Regions from separate parts of the Micromonospora sp. NPDC049240 genome, predicted to be linked through region 2. Evidence: predicted binding sites of a transcription regulator. Region 2 holds the regulator's gene; each other region holds the start of a gene.
The links. Region 2 encodes HrcA, which represses chaperone genes, less so after heat shock. Its sites were predicted from a motif close to GGTTNGCACNCTCNNNNNGAGNGTGCNAACC; they were not measured.
Positions count from the first base shown of each region.

Region 1: the regulator HrcA is predicted to act here: its motif matches at 1,219-1,249, upstream of groL (chaperonin GroEL).
Region 3: the regulator HrcA is predicted to act here: its motif matches at 937-967, upstream of groES (co-chaperone GroES).

Region 1 covers NZ_JBEZCX010000007.1:268,412-270,678, forward strand. The annotation lists gene AB0B02_RS13130 (hypothetical protein) at 1-1,171, shown strand, start outside; gene groL (chaperonin GroEL) at 1,446-2,267, shown strand, end outside.
Region 2 covers NZ_JBEZCX010000009.1:250,395-252,661, forward strand. The annotation lists gene dnaJ (molecular chaperone DnaJ) at 1-645, opposite strand, end outside; gene hrcA (heat-inducible transcriptional repressor HrcA) at 717-1,742, opposite strand; gene AB0B02_RS16380 (DUF4870 domain-containing protein) at 1,951-2,267, shown strand, end outside.
Region 3 covers NZ_JBEZCX010000004.1:98,802-101,068, forward strand. The annotation lists gene groL (chaperonin GroEL) at 1-418, opposite strand, end outside; gene groES (co-chaperone GroES) at 489-803, opposite strand; gene AB0B02_RS07570 (methyltransferase domain-containing protein) at 1,059-2,267, shown strand, end outside.

The DNA.
Region 1 (2,267 bases), on a different contig from region 2:
GCCGGCTCTCCCGCCGGGCGGGTCCGCGCCGGGCTCCACGCCACCCGCCGGCTGGCCCTGGCCCGCCGCCGGGCCGGCGCACCCGGGCCAGCCGATGCCCGGCGTGCCGTATCCGGGCCAGCCGATGCCCGGCGTGCCGTATCCGGGCCAGCCGATGCCGGGCGTGCCGTTCCCGGGTCAGCCGATGCCGGGTGCGGGGTATCCGGGCCAGCCGATGCCGGGCGTGCCGTTCCCGGGTCAGCCGATGCCGGGTGCGGTCTACCCCGGGCCGCCGATGCCGGGCGCGGCGTATCCGGGGCACCCGGGGTCCGGGGTTTGGTACCCCGGTCTCGATCCGCAGGACCCGCTGGTCACCCCGCCGTACGCGGGCGTCGGGGGATGGTTCGCGCGGTGTGCCGGCGCGGTGCGGCGGGGGTGGCGGCAACTTCTGCCGATCATGCTGCTCACCCAGGGCGTTCCGGCGGCGGTGATCTCCGTACTCTCGCTCTTCCTGGTTCCCACCGACGAGATGGCGACCGGCCCGGACGGCGCGCCGGTGCTGCCGGACGGCTACCTGGAGCACGTGTTCGTGTTCTACGGCGCGGTCCTGTTCGCCGCGTTGGTCTTCGGTCCGCTCCAGGCGCTCGGCTGGGGTGCGGGCACCTGGGTGGTCGCCCGGCAGGCGGCCGGCGAGCCGGCCGGCCTGGGCGGGGCGCTCCGGTACGGCGCGCGTCGCGCGCTCGGCCTCTGGGGCTGGACGATCGTCGTCTCGCTACTGATCACGGTCGGCGCCTGTCTCTGCCTGCTGCCCGGCATCTACGCCGGGTTCGCGGTCGCGTTGTTCGGGCCGGTCTACCTGTTCGAGCGGCAGGAGCCGGTCGGGCGGGCCTGGCGGATGTTCCACAACCGTTTGGGCATGGTGCTGGGTCGGGTGGCGCTGGTGGCGTGCGCGCTGGTCGCGGCCGCCGTGCTGGACGCCGTGGTGGGTGCGGTGAGCGGCGCGGCGTTCGGCACCGATCCGATGGCCGGGCCGGGTACCGCGGTCGGGGCGGTGACGTTGGCCGTGGTGGGTGCCGCGCTGGCCGCGCCGGCCTATCTCGCGCAGCTCGTCGGGCTGGTCGCCGCGTACGCCGAGCAGCGGGCCCACGAAGGCCCGGTGAACGCGGCCCGGCTGGCTGCGGAACTCGGCTGAGCGGTGCGGTCGTGCTTGCACTCGGCTAGGGAGAGTGCTAAACAAGTCATTGGCACTCGCGTACGGTGAGTGCCAATGGTCGGGGCGGTAGGGCCACGGCCGCGCCGGTGCCCCAGGGGTGCCGGAGCGGAACGGGGCCGGTCGTCGCGGGCTGTCCGGCCCGACCGAGGAGGACGTCGTCGTCGCCAGGTGGCGACGTCCCCAAGGTGCGTACACCAGACGGCCCATCCGGGCATCCCGGGTGGCCCGTGAGTGTCCAGGAGGACAACGCCGTATGGCCAAGATGATCGCGTTCGACGAAGAGGCGCGCCGCGGCCTCGAGCGGGGCATGAACCAGCTCGCCGACGCCGTGAAGGTGACGCTCGGACCCAAGGGCCGCAACGTCGTGCTCGAGAAGAAGTGGGGTGCCCCCACCATCACCAACGATGGTGTGAGCATCGCCAAGGAGATCGAGCTCGAGGACCCGTACGAGAAGATCGGCGCCGAGCTGGTCAAGGAGGTCGCGAAGAAGACCGACGACGTCGCCGGTGACGGCACGACGACGGCGACCGTCCTGGCCCAGGCTCTGGTCCGCGAGGGCCTGCGCAACGTGGCCGCCGGTGCCAACCCGATGGCCCTGAAGCGGGGCATCGAGGCCGCCGTCTCCAGCGTCTCGGAGGAGCTGCTCAAGCTCGCCAAGGACGTGGAGACCAAGGAGCAGATCGCCTCCACCGCCTCCATCTCCGCCGCCGACCCCAGCGTTGGCGAGATCATCGCCGAGGCGATGGACAAGGTGGGCAAGGAAGGCGTCATCACCGTCGAGGAGAGCAACACCTTCGGCCTGGAGCTTGAGCTCACCGAGGGCATGCGCTTCGACAAGGGCTACATCTCCGCCTACTTCATGACCGACCCGGAGCGTATGGAGGCCGTCTTCGACGACCCGTACATCCTGATCGTCAACAGCAAGATCTCGTCGGTGAAGGACCTGCTCCCGATCCTGGAGAAGGTCATGCAGTCGGGCAAGCCGCTGCTGATCATCGCCGAGGACCTGGAGGGCGAGGCCCTCGCCACGCTGGTCGTCAACAAGGTCCGGGGCACCTTCAAGTCGGTCGCCGTC
Region 2 (2,267 bases):
GGTCCGCACCCGCCCGTCACCGGCGCAGGTCGGGCAGGGGTGCGGGATCGTGGTGCCGTAGCCCTGGCAGACGGTGCACGGCCGGGCGGAGACCACCTGGCCGAGGAACGTCCGCTGCACCGACTGCACCTCACCGCGGCCACCGCACGCCTCACAGGTGGCCAGGTGGGTGCCGGCGGCGGTGCCGGCGCCGGAGCAGGTGGTGCAGAGCACCGCGGTGTCGACAGTGATCGGCGCCTCGACGCCGAACGCGGTCTCGTTGAGGTCCAGTTCCAGCCGCAGGATCGCGTCGGCGCCCGGCCGGGTACGCGGCCGGGGACCCCGGCTGCCGCCCGCCGCGCCGCCGAAGAACGCGTCCATGATGTCCTGGAAGCCGACGAACGGGCCGGCGCCGCCCGGGCCACCCGCGCCCGCGCCCCCGCCGCCCGGGGCGAGCGGGTCGCCGCCCAGGTCGACGATCTGCCGTTTCCGGTCGTCCGAGAGGACCTCGTACGCGGCGTTGATGTCCTTGAACTTCTCCTGTGCCTCCGGGTCCGGATTGACGTCCGGGTGGTACTGCCGCGCCAACTTCCGGTAGGCACGCTTGATGTCGTCGTCGGAGGCGTCCCGGCTCACGCCGAGAATTCCGTAGTAGTCCCTGGCCACTGCGTTCGGTGTCCTCATGTTCGTCTCGCGTCGCCGGTCGCCGGCCGTTCCCGGCCGTCGGCCCTGACTGGTCAGTTCTGGGCCAGCAGTTCGCCCACGTAGCGTGCCACGGCCCTCACCATGGCGATATTGCCGGGGTAGTCCATCCGGGTGGGCCCGAGCACGCCGAGCCCACCGACGATCGTGGCACCCGGGCCGTAACCGGTGCTGACCACCGAGGCGGCCCGCAGATTGTCGATCTCGTTCTCGTCGCCGATGAGCACCCGGGTGGTGTTGCTCGGCTCGGTCTCGCCGATCAGCTTGAGCAGCACGACCTCCTCTTCGAGCGCCTCGAGGATGGGGCGCAGCGAGCCCTGGAAGTCGAGCAGGCCGCCCCGGGTGAGGTTGGCGGTGCCGGCCAGCGCGATCCGCTCCTCGTGCCGCTCGACGAGCGTCTCCAGCAGCACGGTGGAGAGCGTGGTCATGGCCGGGCGCAGGTGCGGCGCGGACTCCTCGACCAGCGCCTGCACCAGCGGGGGCGTCTCGGCGAGCTGGCTGCCGACCAGTTTCTCGTTGACCAGCCGGCGCAGGTCCGTCACGTGTTCGGCGGGGACCGGGGCGGGCAGCTCGACCAGCCGCTGCTCGACCCGCCCGGTGTCGGCGATCATGACGACCATCAGCCGGGTGGTGGAGATCGGCACCAGTTCCAGGTGGCGCACCTTGGAGCGGGCCAGGCTCGGGTACTGCACCACGGCCACCTGCCGGGTGAGCTGGGCCAGCAGCCGGACCGTGCGGTGCACCACGTCGTCGAGGTCGACGGCGCCGACCAGGAAGCGCTCGATCGCCCGGCGCTCGGCCGGGCTGAGCGGCTTGACCCGGGAGAGCCGGTCCACGAAGAGGCGGTACCCGCGGTCGGTGGGCACCCGGCCGGCACTGGTGTGCGGCTGCCGGATGTAGCCCTCCTCCTCCAGCACCGCCATGTCGTTGCGCACGGTGGCCGGTGAGACGCCGAGCTGGTGGCGCTCGACCAGGGCCTTGCTGCCCACCGGCTCCTGCGTGGCGACGTAGTCCTCGACGATGGCGCGCAGCACGGCGAGCTTGCGGTCGTCGAGACCCATCTCCCCACCTCCTGACGCACCTCGGCCGGGTGACGCGCGGCATCCGGCGGGCAACTGGCACTCGACTGTAGCGAGTGCCAGTCTACGTCGGCACCCCCGCCGGCGCGATGATCAGCGCCGCACCCCGGGTGCGGTCCGCCGGGGTCGGGCGGCGCGTCGGGCCGAACAGCCCTGGTGCCGCTTGCCCCCGGGACCTACCGTGACGTCCATGACTGAACCTCCTCGCCCTCCCGGAGCGGGGGACCCCGGCCCCCAGCCCGACCCGTTCCCGCCGTCGGCGCCGTACGGCTCCTCGCCGGCCGACGAGCCCCCCACCGCACCACTGTCCGGGGCGCCGGGCGGGGGCGGCTATCCCCCGCCCGGCGGTTATCCGCCCCCGGGCGGCCAGCCTCCGCCGGGCGGCTACCCCCCGCCGGGCGGCTATCCCCCGGCCGGTGGTGACACGCCGGGCTACGGCGCGCCCGGCGGTGGCGCCCCGGGCTACGGCGCGCCGGGCGGCGGCTACCCCGCCGGCGGCTCCTACGG
Region 3 (2,267 bases), on a different contig from region 2:
TGCTGGCGACCTCGACGGCCTTGCCGAGCAGCGCCTCGGAGACCTTGGCGGCCGCCGCGTCGATGCCCCGCTTCAGGCCGGTCGGGTTGGTGCCGGCGGCCACGTTGCGCAGGCCCTCCCGGACCATGGCCTGGGCCAGCACGGTGGCGGTGGTGGTCCCGTCGCCGGCGACGTCGTTGGTCTTGGTCGCCACCTCCTTGACCAGCTGCGCACCGAGGTTCTCGTACGGGTTGGTGAGCTCGATCTCCTTAGCGATGGTCACGCCGTCGTTGGTGATCGTGGGCGCACCGAACTTCTTGTCCAGGACGACGTTGCGCCCGCGTGGGCCGAGGGTGACCTTGACCGCGTTCGCGAGGGCGTTGACACCGTGCTCGAGCAGGTGCCGGGCGTCATCCGAGAAGCTCAGGATCTTTGCCATCAGTATCCCTTCGAAGCGACGTTGCCCCGGCCCGGCGAGCCGGACCGGGGCAACGACACTGATCGGTTGCTTACTTCTCGATGACCGCGAGGACGTCGCGGGCGGAGAGCACCAGGTACTCCTCGCCGGCGTACTTGACCTCGGTGCCGCCGTACTTCGAGTAGAGGACGGTGTCGCCGACCTTCACGTCGACCGGCACGCGGTTGCCCTTGTCGTCGATCCGGCCCGGGCCGACAGCGAGGACGGTGCCCTCCTGCGGCTTCTCCTTGGCGGTGTCGGGGATCACGATGCCCGAGGCGGTGGTGGTCTCGGCCTCGTTCGCCTGCACCACGATGCGGTCCTCGAGCGGCTTGATCGCAACCTTGGTCGCGGTAGTCACGGGCATACCCTCCTGGGGTACTTGGTGTCGTTGCCGGTCGACACGCCGACCGGCGTCAATCTGCCACATGCCACCGGGCGGGGCCGTCGTCGCGGGTGCCGGTCCGCCTGGCGTTCAACGCTCGGGCACCAGGCCCGGGCGTTGGCACCCTCAGGGTGAGAGTGCTAATCGCAGGTTATTCCTCGGCTAGCACTCCGTCAAGGAGAGTGCCAGCGCGTCGCCCGTCGTGTCGCCTCCGGAGCGGGTCGGGAGAATGGGCGGATGGATCTCGACCAGCTCATCGCGCTGCGTACCCCCGAGGGGTCGGACGCCCTCGCCGCGGCGGAGCGGGTGGCCGGCGGCGACCCGCTGGCGGCGGCCGCCGCGCTGCGCTCGGCCGGGATCCCGGGCGGGCTCGCGGCGGCGGCGCTGACCCAGGCGGAGCTGCGCCGCCGGGCGGTCGGCAAGTTCGGCCCGGCGGCGGCCCGGATGTTCCTCACCCGCCCCGGGCTGGAGCAGGCCACCCGCCGGGCGGTCGCCGACCGGCGGGCCGCCCGGCTGCGCGCCGCGGGCGTGACCACGCTTGCCGACCTCGGGTGCGGGCTGGGCGCCGACGCGCTCGCCGCGGCCCGCGCCGGCATCCGGGTGTACGCGGTGGAGGCCGACCCGGTCACCGCCGCGATGGCCGCCGCGAACGCCGAGGCCACCGGGCTGGCCGGACTGGTCACGGTGGAGTGCGGCGACGCCACCGCGTTCGACGTGACCCGGGTCGACGGGGCGTTCTGCGACCCGGCGCGGCGGCGGGCCGGCACCGGGCGGCGCATCTTCGACCCGAACGCCTACTCGCCGCCGTGGGACTTCGTCACCGGGCTGGCCGCGCGCGTGCCGCGCACCGTGGTCAAGGTGGCGCCCGGCCTGGACCACGCGCTGATCCCGGCCGGCGCCGAGGCGGAGTGGGTGAGCGTCGACGGCGACCTGGTGGAGGCCGCCCTCTGGTGCGGCCCGCTCGCCGGCGTCCCCCGCCGCGCCACCCTGCTCCAGGAGAAGGACGGGCCCCCTTCTCACGCCTCCGGTAGAGACGGGGCCCCCTCTCACCACCTCACCGGCACCGGCGCCGACGAGGCGGAGGTGGGCGCGGTGCGGCGGTTCCTGTACGACCCCGACCCGGCGGTGGTACGCGCGCACCTGGTCGCGGAGCTGGCCGCCGACCTGGGCGCCACGCTCGCCGACCCGTCGATCGCCTACCTGTACGCGGACACGGCACACCCCACCCCGTTCGCCCGCTGCCTGGAGATCACCGACGTGCTGCCGTTCTCGCTGAAGCGGCTGCGCGCCCTGCTGCGGGAGCGCCGGGTCGGCCGGGTGGAGATCCTGAAGCGGGGCTCGGCGCTGGAGCCGGAGAAGCTGCGCCGTGACCTGCGCCTGGCCGGCAACGAGGCGGCCAGCCTGGTACTGACCCGGGTGGCCGGCGCACCCACCGTGCTGATCGGC